Linked DNA regions of Bacillus pumilus. The protein of the gene in region 1 interacts with the protein of each later gene in a pairwise test. Links are inferred from orthologs where the notes say so. Each region holds a gene or a part of one and is shown on either strand. Other genes may lie near its edges.

Region 1 (7,899 bases):
CGCTTGCTTTGTCTCATCAGCAAGATTGCCAGCTTCCGTTTATGATGGATGACAGCTTTGTTCATTTTGATCACGTTCGTCTAGGCAGAGTGCTGGAGATGATGAACGAACTCACACGTTTTGAAACACAGCTGTTTTATTTCACCTGTCATGAGCATATGAAGCAAGCAGCAGAAGATGGACAGGTTACGAGTTTAGCAGTTGAATGATTGACAAATAATGACTTATGTTATACTTATATGAGCAGAAACATGGAAGGAGCTTTTATTGAATGGCTAAAGGGATCATGACCTATGATGTCGGCGAACAAGTTGACCTGCATTTATTAATTAAATCATCTACTAAAGGGATTGCGAGTAATGGCAAACCATTTTTAACGTTAATTCTTCAAGATCAAAGTGGAGATATTGAGGCGAAATTATGGGATGCGAAGCAGAATGATGAACAAACCTATGCCGCACAAACCATTGTGAAGGTAGTTGGCGATATTCATCATTATCGCGGGAGGAATCAGCTGAAACTTAGGAATATACGCCCTGTTGCTGAAAATGAGCAAATTCGAATTGATGATTTTCTCGAAACAGCTCCTATTCCAAAGCATGATATGATGGATACAATTATGCAATATATTTTTGATATGAAAAACCCTAATATACAGCGTGTCACAAGACATTTGCTGAAAAAATATGGACAGGAATTCGCTGACTATCCAGCAGCGACAAAAAACCATCACGAATTTGTTTCTGGTCTTGCTTATCACGTAGTGTCCATGCTGCATTTGGCTAAATCAATTGTGGATCTATATCCATCATTAGATCGAGATCTTTTATATTCAGGCATCATTCTTCATGATTTAGGAAAAGTCAAAGAGCTTTCAGGCCCAGTCTCAACCACCTATACGGTGGAAGGGAATTTAATTGGTCATATATCAATTATGGTGACAGAAATTGCGAAAGCTGCTGAAGAGCTTGGGATTGATTCAGAAGAAATTTTAATTCTACAGCACTTAGTACTAAGTCATCACGGAAAAGGTGAGTGGGGAAGCCCGAAACCACCAATGGTGAAGGAAGCCGAAATTCTCCACTATATTGATAATTTAGATGCGAAGATGAATATGATGGATCGTGCGCTTGAGCATGTGAAGCCAGGAGAATATACAGAACGTATTTTTGCGTTAGAGAATCGTTCATTTTATAAACCAACTTTTCACGAGTAATCATGTGAGAACGTCCGCTTATGCGGGCGTTTTTTTCATAACTTGTCTTCTTTTTGCATAAGCATGTAACACAAAGGAAAAGAGAGCTGTTCTGAAAAAAAGGAGGCGATGAAAAAATGTTGTTTTTTCCATGGTGGGTGTATGCATGTATCATTGGCATTATTTTCTGTGCGTATAAATTAATGACAACGGCCAAAGAGGAGCAAGAGATTGATCAATCCTTTATTGAGAAGGAAGGAGAGATTTTTATCGAGCGAATGGAGCAAGAAAGAGAGCGCAGACGTCAGGGACAGCAAATGAAAAGATCCCAAGATTCGGCGGCACATGAAGATCACTCGATTGCTTAATCAGATGTTATAAAAACCCCTCTGCCTGATCACGGCAGAGGGGTTTTTGGTGATTATTGGTTTTGTTGTTGTTGTTGTGCAGGTTGTTGAGATTTTTCTTTAAACGTGTTTTCAAGCTCTTTATCTTTTACTTTCACATCTGCATCTTTCACCAATTTGTTTAAGATGGTTTGGATTTCATTTGTGTCTGCTTGTTTTTGATCAAGTAGTTCTTTTTTCAAGTCTGCTTTCATGTCATCATATTTACCGCGTTCTTCGGTCTTTTTAATGATATGGTAGCCGAATTGTGATTTCACTGGTTTGCTGATTTCATTCACTTTTAGTTTGAATGCAGCTTTACTGAAGTTCTCGTCCATTTGACCTTCTTTTGCGAACCAGCCTACATCTCCGCCTTGTGCAGCTGAAGCAGTATCAGTTGAATATTCAGACACTACAGCATCCCATTTTTCACCTTTATCTAATTTCTTTTCCACTTCGTCAGCTGTTTTCTTATCAGCTACAAGAATGTGGCTTGCGCGGATTTTCCCTTTTAGGTCATCGTAATACGCTTTTACTTCTTTATCAGTGATTTTGATGTTAGCTTTGGCAGCCTTTTGAGTCAGCAGCTCATATTTCACTTGATCTTTGATGTAATCTTTTCCAAATTCATCTTGAAGTTGTTTTAAACGATCTTCACCAAGTGTCTTTTTATATTCTTCCATTTTCTTATCAATTTCTTTATCAGATACTTTGTATTTGTCAGCAAGAACCTTTTGTTGAACAAGTAGATTTAAAGCATCTCCACCTGCTTGTTTCTTAAGAGTTGTATAAAGCTCTTCTTTTGTGACATCTCCTGATTTTGTTGTTGCGATGACATCTTTATCACCGCTACTGCATGCGCCAAGAGTTAAAACACTAACTGCTGTTACAGCTGCTAAAGCCATTTTTTTCATTCAAAAAACACTCCTAATCTTTCCAATTTATTTATCATTGCTTGTATCATAACATATTGTGACACGCAGTAAAAAGAAATGCAAATGGAAGGGCATTCGTCTAGTCAAAAATTTGCGCGCGACATACACATATAGTGATCACAAAAAGGAGGCTGAATTATATGGGAGCAGGATATTCTAATGGGTTTGCTTTATTGGTCGTGCTATTCATTTTGCTGATCATCGTTGGTGCAGCATATCTTTACTAATTAAATCGCTGTGACAGAAAGGAGCCGTCCTGCCATGCGTGCGGGCGGTTCTTTTTTCAAACGATGACAGGTGCCTAAACGTTTTCAATTTTATTGCATACACTGAGCTTAGAACAGAGGAAGAATTGGCAGGAGGTGTTTTTACATGGGAGGAGAAGTCTTCGCTGGCGGTTTTGCACTAGTCGTCGTGTTATTCATCTTATTGATCATTATCGGTGCATCTTGGATTTGCTAATAATGAATATACACAAAAAGCTGCCCTCAAACTGGCAGCTTTTGCTTTGATCTTAAATAGATATGGTAATTTCAACAAATGATGAGATCAGTAAGATCAGTATCGATACATTGATAAAGCGAAACACCTTATCTTGCCGTTCTTCAGGAATCTCTCTGACAAGGCATAATGTATTAGTAAGCCTGTTTATTGAATACACAATAAACGCGGCAAAGACGATGAAGTAAAATAAAACTATCGGAGATCCCCCCTCTCTATGCTATTCCCATACTACATTACCAAATATTTTATGAAAAAGATAGAAGTTGGCTTTAAAAACCTCATGATGAGGATGTTTGGTCAACTAAAATATCAAACTCGTCTTGGGCTTGATCGATGATGCAGGATTTAGGTGCTTTGAGCAGTTTCCATGCAAATAAAAAGTCAGGCAAACAATAGCCTGCATGAATACTTGCGATGATGATAAAATAGTGTGCATACATAGGAAACGCCACACCTAACACAAAGTAAACCGGTGAAATCACACAAAATGGACTAAGAAGTGAATAAAGCATGATGTTCTTTGGCACACGCTGCCAGCAATTTCGTTTAAATAACGTCATTTTTTTCTTGTTTTTCATCACTGGGATCAAGTGAACCACACGGTGGACAAGCAACGTCACAAGTAAAAGCATAGCAAAAAGCGGTGCGTTGTGACTGCTTAGTCTCGTTTCAGGATGAGTCAGTTGAAAACATAAAAAAGCCGTAATGAAAAAAAGTATAGCAAGACTTATGGCTGAAATCAGCAGTCTTGTATAACCATAATCCTTTTCAAGATTAATGGTCTTCCAACAATTCATTTTTCATCCTTCCAATCTTAAAAAACTAATTGAATATCTCAAGATAATTTACTCTTCCTGAGGATAAAAATCAATGGTTTTTATGAAAAAAAATAAAATGTGGTGTTCATATGGAATAAAGAGAGGAAACTTTGGATTTTTCAAGAAAAAAAGACAGAAGAGGGAGGTTCGTCTCTTTCGTCAATGAGTAATTTCGGCTAGAATAGAAAGACTAAGAGAAAGAGGGAACGTACATGAGTATTGAGGAACGAATGAGCCAGCTCGAATATTATATGGAACTTTTGCTGACGGCGACCGATATGAGCCGTTATCCATATTATGCATTATTGATGAGGCAGCAGGTATCGAAAGAAGAAGCGCAGGAAATTGAGCGTATTTGTGCTGAGCTTTCAGAGGAAATGGACAAGCAAAAAGCACAAGGCTACGTCATGTTTGACGATATGCTTGCGCTTTTTGCAGGACAGTTAATTGAAAAGCTGGATGTGCATGAGACGATATTTGCATTGCATGATCAAGGGCTGTTTCAGCCGTTAATGAATGAATTTATAAAGATCATTAAACAATTTGATTTGCTTTAGCCGCTTTTTCTGCTGCATCAGCTGAGTCTTCAAGTTCCTCAGACTTTTTAGTGACTCTTCCTCGCTCGTTCAAAAAGTCCTTCTCAATGTTTGAAAACGATTTCTCAAAAATCTCCATGAAGTCCTCACCATAGATGTTTCGGATAATACACATCATTTCTAAAATCTCAGGGAATTTTCCGTAAATGTCATGAAGCGGCTGTGCGCCTTTGACAATACCAGTTCTTGCCGGGTCATAATCTTCGAGTAGTTTATGGAATGTCTCTTCGCCTTTTGGCGTTAGCTCAATATACGTATTGCGTTTATCGTTTAACTTTTTAGAAAATTTTAAAAATCCTCGTTCCTCCAGTTTCTTGGAGAAGTTAAACGCTGTTGATACGTGCATGACGCCAAACTTTGCAATTTCTGATATTGAAGCTCCTTTTAATTGATACGCAATCCACAAAATATGATGTTCATTGATATTTAGGTTATACGGTTTGATCCACTGCTGCCAGTCCTTTTCAATGGATTTCCAAAGAGCTTTGCTCAATTGGGCCATTCTTTGACTGAATAAAAGTGCTTCTTTTACATCGAAAGGCTGTTCCGAATGATTCATCCATTTCACCTACTTCTCTTTTTCTTGTAATTCTATTATGCCAATAAAATAAAGATTAATAAAGCTGAAAATTCAAGAATTTTTAAAACTCATGAAAAACATTGTCAAAATAACCTTTTTTCAACAAAAAAAGTGCGGGATACGCACCCCGCACACTTTTGTAAACGAATATTTTTTCTTGAGTATATTAGTTTTGTAAGGTTTTCTCCAGTTGCTTGAGCTTTTCCTCAATTTCCTGAATTTCCTTTTGCAAATCCTGCTGATGAGGCTTGATTTCTTCACGCCATTGCTGAATCGATGTTTGTAATTCAGTTCCGACTTCTTTAATGACCTCTGCACTTTCTTTTGCTGTTTCAACAATTTGCTCTTTTAAAGCTTGTCCATCTCTTTTTAATCTTGTCAGCGTATCTTCGAATTTGTCATAGCCGTCTTTCATCTTTCCGCGCACATCTCTGCCAGAAGAGGGAGTCGTCAGGAGCACTGCCGCACCTCCGAGGAGACCGCCTACAAATAATCCTGTTAATAAAGAACGTCCACTAGCCATTCAAATCACCTCTAGTCAAATTTTACACATTCGCATGTTCTCTCTGAGCTGACGATCAGCTTCATTGAACTTCCATACATAGCTTGCTTTATTTTAGCATACTTTTGAAGAAAAGGGAGGGGAGAAGGTTGTCTGTCTTTCTGTTCGTTTTTACGTGTATCGGTGTCGTTTTTACAGGTGGCTCTATTCATTATGCAAGACAGCTGGGGTATGCGGGGTCTTATCCGCCAAAACATGTATTAAAGCAAAAAGCACTTGTGTGTGCGGCAGGTGCAGGAATTTCGCTCCTCATTTTGCTTTTGACCCTTTTTCTTTTATAAAAGCATGAAAAAAAACCTCTTCATCTATTATGAAGAGGTTCGATTATTTGTTAAGCAACTTCTATCATTCTTGCACGTCTGAGAATGGACTGAGCAATTGGGAAGACAAATACCATAGCAATGGTATTAATCACGGCTGCTGGCAGGACGACGCCTACAAGAAGTGCAGGTAATGCAGCTGGCAGTCCAGTGATCAGTAATGCGGCAGATAGGAAAATCACGCCGGATACGATGGTTCCAATCGCAGTTAACACAGCGGTCAGCACTACTTTGTTCTTTATCTTCATGCAAGATAAGAAAAGGGCTAAGAAGATAAAGGCTGTCACTGGTTTATCAATCATATTTGGAATTTGTCCGCCTGGGAAACCTGTTGTTAATGCAGAAATGGCGCCTGTTACAAGGGCAATCACCACGACATGCTGTACCTTTGGGAAAAGGATGATGCTTAAAAACATCATGACCAGCATCATATCAGGTTTCATTCCGAAAAAGATGGGCGGGAAAATCGTATGCAAAACAGCTCCCATTGCTGCAAGCAATGACATAATGACTAATTCTTTTGTTTTCATTTCTATGCTCTCCTCTGCTAAGCTCTTAGCACTCTCCAATAATATGGCTCATCATTTATTGCAAGAGTCATCACTTTATATTTCTCGTTATTATAACAAATTTATTTCTCTATAGAAAAGCTTTTTCACTCATTTTCTTGCTGGAACTTTTTCATAAAGTCCGCAAGCTTTTGGCAGTCTTCAATCGATACCGTATTGTAAATAGATGCTCTGCATCCACCGACAGAACGATGACCGGCAAGTCCAACCATTTGTTCATGCTTTGCTTTCTCTACAAAGGATGCAGTGAGTGCATCATCACGAAGGGTAAATGTGACATTCATATGCGACCGGCTGTCAGTGCGTGCGTGTCCTTTGTAAAAACCGCCGCTTTGATCAATTGTGTCGTAGAGAATGCCTGCTTTTTGTTCATTTCTTTTTTCCGCTGCTTCTACGCCGCCAGCCTGTTTAACATGGTCAAGGACAAGAGACAGCATATAAATCGCAAAAGTCGGTGGGGTGTGATAAAGAGAGGCAGCTTTTGCGTGTGTTGAATATTTTAATATTTTCGGTGTGCTCTTTTTCTCTTTTTCTAATAAACGTTTGCGCGCGATCACAATCGTGATACCAGAAGGCCCTAAGTTTTTTTGTGCCCCAGCATAAATGAGATCAAATTGAGAAACATCGATTTTTTTGCTGAGAATATCACTGGACATATCCGCAATGAGCGGTAATGATGTACCAGGGAACGTTTTCCACTGAGTGCCGAAGATCGTATTGTTTGATGTGATGTGTAAATAAGCGCCATCTGTTAAAGCGGAGGCATCTACTTCTGGAATATACGAGTAGTTGTCGTCTTCACTTGAAGCAAACACAGATGTTTCACCAAACCCTTTTGCTTCTGATAATGCTTTTTCTGACCAAGCGCCTGTTTGAATGAAATGAGCCGTTTCGCCTTCATGTAAGAAGTTCATAGGAATCATCGCAAATTGAAGGCTAGCTCCGCCCTGTAAAAAGAGGACTTCGTAATCTTCAGGAATGTCCATCAGTTCAACCAACAATGATTTTGCCTTATTGTGGACTTCTTCATATTCACCACTGCGATGCGACAGCTCCATTACAGACATTCCAGTTTGTTTAAAATCAACAAGTTCTTCCTGTGCCTTTTTAAGCACTTCTAGCGGCAGTGCCGCAGGACCAGCATTAAAATTCGTCGTTCGCTTCATCACAATCTCTCCCTATTTCTCGCGTTAATGGATCAAAAGATAAAACCATCCTATCACAAATTTGAAGCAATTGGACAAAAAATTTGAATCGTTCTAAATATCTTACTATTAAGAAACAAAGGGGAGAAAAAGGGGTAGAAATGAGAAAAACCTCATCTATTAAGATGAGGTAAGGCGCGTATGAATGGCAGAAGAAATGTCTTTTAAATCCTCTGACGTATATTGATCTTGATGTGATTTCCATACGGCACCAAAGCCATCGCCTTTG
Region 2 (4,999 bases), 1.2 Mb from region 1 along the record:
GCGGTTCAGCTGAGAACCACCTTTACCAAGACTCGTTGAGATTAGGCCTGCTTTTTTTAATTTACTCATAATCCGGCGGATAACAACTGGGTTTGTATTCACACTTCCCGCGATATCCTCAGATGTCTGTAATGATCCTTTTTCAAGTGATAGCAAGGCCAGAATATGGACAGCGACAGTAAATCTGCTGCTGATTTTCATGTTTTCTCACCTCTGTTGTAATCATTATAGTTACACCATAACATATTGTCAACAAAAAAGTCTGCCGAGCTACTCAGCAGACTTAGATTGACGTACTTTCATTTCTTCTTTCGTATAAATCATGCGCATTGGATTTCCTCCAACAAATGAACCTGCTGGAACATCCTTATGAACAAGTGTACCAGCTGACACGATCGCTCCATCCCCAATGGTCACACCAGGTAAAATGGTGGAATTGGCTCCAATTAAGACTTCATCACCAATATAGACTTCCCCAAGTCTATATTCTTTAATCAAATACTCATGGGTCAAAATGGTGGTGTTATAGCCAATCACCGAATTTCGACCGACTTTGATTTTCTCAGGAAACATGAGATCCACCATGACCATTAAGGCAAACGCTGTATCTTCGCCGACCTTCATACGAAGAAAGGTTCTGTATATCCAATTTTTCATTCCCATAAAGGGCGTGTACCGTGCGATTTGAATGAAAATAAAGTTTTTCACCACTTTGAAAAAAGGAACCGTCCGATACACTTGTCGTAACGAATTGACCCCTTTTACAGGATAACGATCTGTTTTTCTCAACTCAATCAGCTCCAACAATCGCCAGGAGATCACTCATTTTCTTTAACATAAAATCAGGGCGATGCTTGAAAAGGGCTTCTTCTCCCTTAATCGACCAAGCAACACCTGCTGTTTTTGTCCCTGCCGCTTGACCAGACAGAATATCGTGATAATTGTCACCGACCATCACCGCTTCATGTGGATCGCTGCCAAGCTTGGATAATGCCAGTTGAACTGGCTCAGGATGCGGCTTTTCATTTTGGACATCATCGAGCGTCACAATCACCTCAAAGAATGGCTCTAAACCGGTCAGCTTCAATCCCATTAACACTGTGTCACGTATCTTTGTTGTGACAATACCAAGCTTAAATCCTCGATCCTGCAAGACTTTCAATGTATCTAAAACAGTCTCATATTCAGTCACAAGCAGATCATGCTGTTCATGATTAAATGTACGGTACATCTGAATCATGTCATCCGTTAGATCAGGGTCCATCGCAGAGAATGTATCAAATAATGATGGACCAATAAAATGAAGAATCTCTTCACGGCTGTACTGACCAGGGTAATAATGATCAAGCGTATGTTGAAATGAAGCAATAATTAATTCATTCGTATTGATTAATGTGCCATCTAAATCAAATAGCACGGTGTTAATAGTTGATTCGTTCATATGGCTTCCTTTCTAACAGCTGCAAGCTCGCGCTTTCGCCAAATATAGCTAATAACAGCTGTTAATAAAATTGCAGATACTAGGCGGATGACAAGAAGCGGCCACACAGGGATCCCAAGTGGAATAAATATGAGCGTATCTTCGACCACTGCATGACAGGCGACAAGGAAAATGAAAGCAAGAGTTAAATCCTTTTTACTCACGCCATCCTCTTCCACTGCCTTCATCATCACGCCAGCCCCGTATGCCAGACCAATGGTTAACCCAGCGACCATCGTCATCGACGTATTTTCTTTCATTCCAAGCATTCTCGTAAATGGAGACAGCCACCTAGATAGCGTATGGAGCCATCCTAGATCTCTCATGAATTGAATGATGATCATAAGAGGGATGACAATACAGGCGAGCTGGAGCACACCGAGTACGGCTTTTTGTAAAGCAACAAGGACAATCATGTACCAGCTGGAAGGCACATCAGCCGTCTGAGCTGTCGTTAGCAATCCATATTGTGCCGGCTCCTGGCCTCCCTGCCAAACGAGATGAATGACAATAGCGGAAACAACAGCGAGACTGATTCTGACAAGCAAAATGACAGACACTCTGAGTCCAACCTTTGCTGCCACTGTCGATTCAATCATCAGGTTATGGCAAAAGGAGAGCATCACGGCCAAAATGAACACTTCCTTCACGGGAAGATCTAGTGTCAAAATGGCGGCAATGCCTGCATACAAGTTCAGCACATTTCCTAATACAAGAGGAATAGCTGCTTCCCCTGAAAGACCAAACAATCCCATCAATGGCCGTATGAATTGAATCATCCAATCCATAACAGGCGTATGCTGCAAGATACTGACGAGAATGGTAACCGGAAAGATGACTTTTCCAAGTGTCCAAGTAGTCGATAGCCCCGCTTTTAAGCCGTTTTTCCATGTCTCCCCCATCTCTTTGATCCCCCCTGCTTTAATTCGATGAGTTGTTCTCTTTATACGGAATCGATGCGTACCCTTTTATTCTTCTAAAGATGATCAGCAAAACAGCCACTGCAAAAATGGCAATCGAAATCATTTGAGCGATTCGAAGATGTTCTGTCAGCATTAAACTGTCCGTTCTCATACCCTCTATGAAGAAACGACCGATTGAATACCAAATTAAATAAGACAAGAAGATTTCGCCTCTACGCATCGATGTTCTACGTAATAAAATCAAGATCACAACACCGGCAAGATTCCATAATGATTCGTATAAGAACGTTGGGTGATAATACGTCCCATCAATATACATTTGATTAATGATAAACTCAGGCAAATGCAAATTCTCTAAAAAGGCTCTTGAAACAGCCTCACCATGCGCTTCCTGATTAATAAAGTTCCCCCAGCGTCCAATGGCTTGCGCTAGTAAAATACTAGGTGCTGCTACATCCGCTATTTTCCAGAAGGACACCCTTTTCACTTTTGTGAAGACGATTGCTGTCAGCACAGCGCCTATCAGCCCGCCATGAATGGCAATTCCGCCATGCCAAATCTTAATGATTTCATTTGGGTGCTGCTGATAGTAATCCCATTCGAAGGATACATAATAAATTCGTGCACAAATAATCGCTATTGGAATGGCAAATAAGATTAAATCAATAAACGTATCTTTATTGATTCCTCTTTTCTCACATTCTCTCAGTGCGAGCCAGAGTCCTAGTAAGGCTCCTACCCCAATGATCACACCATACCAATGAACCGAAAGAGGTCCGAGCTGAAAAGCAATCGGATCAATTGGCTGAATCGCTTCGTTCATATAGACAACTCCTATTCATCTTGGCCATTGTCTTCAATGACATCGGCTAGTTTACTTGTAAATTGTTCCGCCGCATTATGTCCCATGCGTTTTAACCTGAAGTTCATCGCAGCCACTTCAATAATAACCGCTAAGTTTCGTCCAGGCCGGACAGGAATGGTCAGCTTCGGTACATCTGTATCGATGATTCGCATCTTCTCTTCTTCAAGTCCTAAACGATCGTACTGTTTGCCTTGTTCCCAAAGTTCAAGATTCATCACAATCGTAATTCTCTTATAGCTTCTGACAGCCCCAGCTCCAAATAAGGTCATCACATTAATAATGCCTAATCCACGGATTTCTAAAAGATGTTCAATCAGCTCAGGTGCGCTTCCGACTAACGTATCCTGATCCTCTTGACGGATTTCTACGCAATCATCTGCGACCAGCCTGTGTCCTCTCTTCACTAATTCTAAGGCTGTTTCACTTTTTCCTACTCCGCTTTTTCCAATTAACAATACACCTACACCATATACATCTACGAGCACACCATGAATAGCAGTCGTTGGTGCAAGCTTGCTTTCTAAAAAGTTGGTCAAACGACTCGACAGTCTTGTCGTTTTTAGGCTTGAACGTAACACAGGTACGCCATTTTCATTTGAAGCTTCAATTAACTCCTTCGGCACTTCACGATCTCGTGACAAAATAATTGCAGGAGTAATATCAGTACAAAGAGACATCATTCTCTGCTTTCGTTCGCGTTCTGGGAGCTGTTCAAAAAAAGAAAGCTCTGTTTTCCCTAAAAGTTGAACTCTTTCTTTTGGGTAATATGTAAAATAACCAGCCATTTCAATACCTGGTCTGGAAAGATCACTGATTGTAATGGGACGATTAATCCCTTCTTCCCCACTTACCAGTTCAAGATGAAATTGTTCCATTATGTCCTTCGTACGAACTTTCGGCACGCTTCTTCCTCCTTTTATCACAGGCGATTCAGAAATACAGCTCTATTTTATCACTTTCAATGATGATCCCAAAACAGTATTTTATCCTGTTCCTGTTTCCTTTCATTTACTGGTATAGACAACTATACTTAAAAAGGGTAAACTAAATCAAAGACAATGACTAAAGGGGGCACAATCATGAGCAGCTCTTTATTGCTCTCCAATATTCATATTGTGACAAAGACTGAAATGATTGCAAACGGTTTTGTCGGTTTACGCGACGGCAAGATTGACTATATTTCAACAACACCACCGACAGGAAATTATGAAAAAGTATATATTTCCCGGGAAAACTTTTATTTACTTCCCGGAATGATTGATATTCACATCCATGGTGGATATGGAGCAGATATGATGGATGCGACATCAGAAGCCATGAATACAATCGCTGATCACTTACCGTCAGAAGGAACGACAAGTTTTTTAGCCACAACCATCACTCAAAACCATCAAGAGATAGAGCAAGCACTTAAAAATGTCGCCCAGTGGAAACCATACAATGAAGAACAAGCAGGCGTTCAGGCACAATGTTTAGGTATCCATCTTGAAGGTCCTTTTATTTCGAAAGATAAAGCAGGGGCACAGCCTGTTCAATGGATAAAGCAGCCCAATCTCCCTCTTTTTAAAAAATGGCTGGATGCTTCTGAACACCTTATTCGAATTGTCACGTTTGCACCTGAAGAAGACCCTGACTTTGCTTTTCTTTCATTGTTGCAAGAAAAAAACATTATTCCTTCTATTGGACATACGAATGCCCATCATGACATGATTGAATTAGCAGCAAAGCATG

Evidence for each region. The genes of interacting proteins can lie anywhere in the genome.
Region 2: the proteins of GPS65_RS10225 (region 1) and hprK interact in binary tests that used the Bacillus subtilis proteins (3 or more experiments, as listed by UniProt). The link is inferred for Bacillus pumilus from one-to-one orthologs.

What each region holds. Positions count from the first base shown.
Region 1 is NZ_CP047089.1:2,080,886-2,088,784, forward strand. The notes cover bases 3,184-5,939. They hold GPS65_RS10225 (HTH-type transcriptional regulator Hpr), read right to left. Parts: upstream 4,994-5,939; coding sequence 4,373-4,993; downstream 3,184-4,372. Other genes in these bases: GPS65_RS19460 (hypothetical protein), read right to left, coding at 3,184-3,216; GPS65_RS10215 (DUF3267 domain-containing protein), read right to left, coding at 3,299-3,817; GPS65_RS10220 (YhaI family protein), read left to right, coding at 4,051-4,395; GPS65_RS10230 (YtxH domain-containing protein), read right to left, coding at 5,181-5,537; yhzF (membrane protein YhzF), read left to right, coding at 5,666-5,857. Also shown: GPS65_RS10180 (ATP-binding protein), read left to right, coding at 1-209; 3'-5' exoribonuclease YhaM, read left to right, coding at 272-1,216; GPS65_RS10190 (sporulation YhaL family protein), read left to right, coding at 1,333-1,563; GPS65_RS10195 (peptidylprolyl isomerase), read right to left, coding at 1,617-2,495; GPS65_RS10200 (YjcZ family sporulation protein), read left to right, coding at 2,657-2,743; GPS65_RS10205 (YjcZ family sporulation protein), read left to right, coding at 2,889-2,978; more of GPS65_RS19460, read right to left, coding at 3,031-3,183; more of GPS65_RS10240, read right to left, coding at 5,940-6,426; serC (3-phosphoserine/phosphohydroxythreonine transaminase), read right to left, coding at 6,552-7,631; GPS65_RS10250 (HIT family protein), read right to left, coding at 7,791-7,899. UniProt on the Bacillus subtilis protein: Negative regulator of protease production and sporulation.
Region 2 is NZ_CP047089.1:881,726-886,724, forward strand. Bases 2,205-4,999 are described here. They hold hprK (HPr(Ser) kinase/phosphatase), read right to left. Parts: upstream 4,171-4,999; coding sequence 3,238-4,170; downstream 2,205-3,237. Other genes in these bases: GPS65_RS04420 (nucleoside recognition domain-containing protein), read right to left, coding at 2,205-2,382; lgt (prolipoprotein diacylglyceryl transferase), read right to left, coding at 2,402-3,226; nagA (N-acetylglucosamine-6-phosphate deacetylase), read left to right, coding at 4,348-4,999. Also shown: GPS65_RS04405 (Rrf2 family transcriptional regulator), read right to left, coding at 1-201; GPS65_RS04410 (acyltransferase), read right to left, coding at 271-789; pyrophosphatase PpaX, read right to left, coding at 791-1,441; more of GPS65_RS04420, read right to left, coding at 1,438-2,204. UniProt on the Bacillus subtilis protein: Catalyzes the ATP- as well as the pyrophosphate-dependent phosphorylation of 'Ser-45' in HPr, a phosphocarrier protein of the phosphoenolpyruvate-dependent sugar phosphotransferase system (PTS).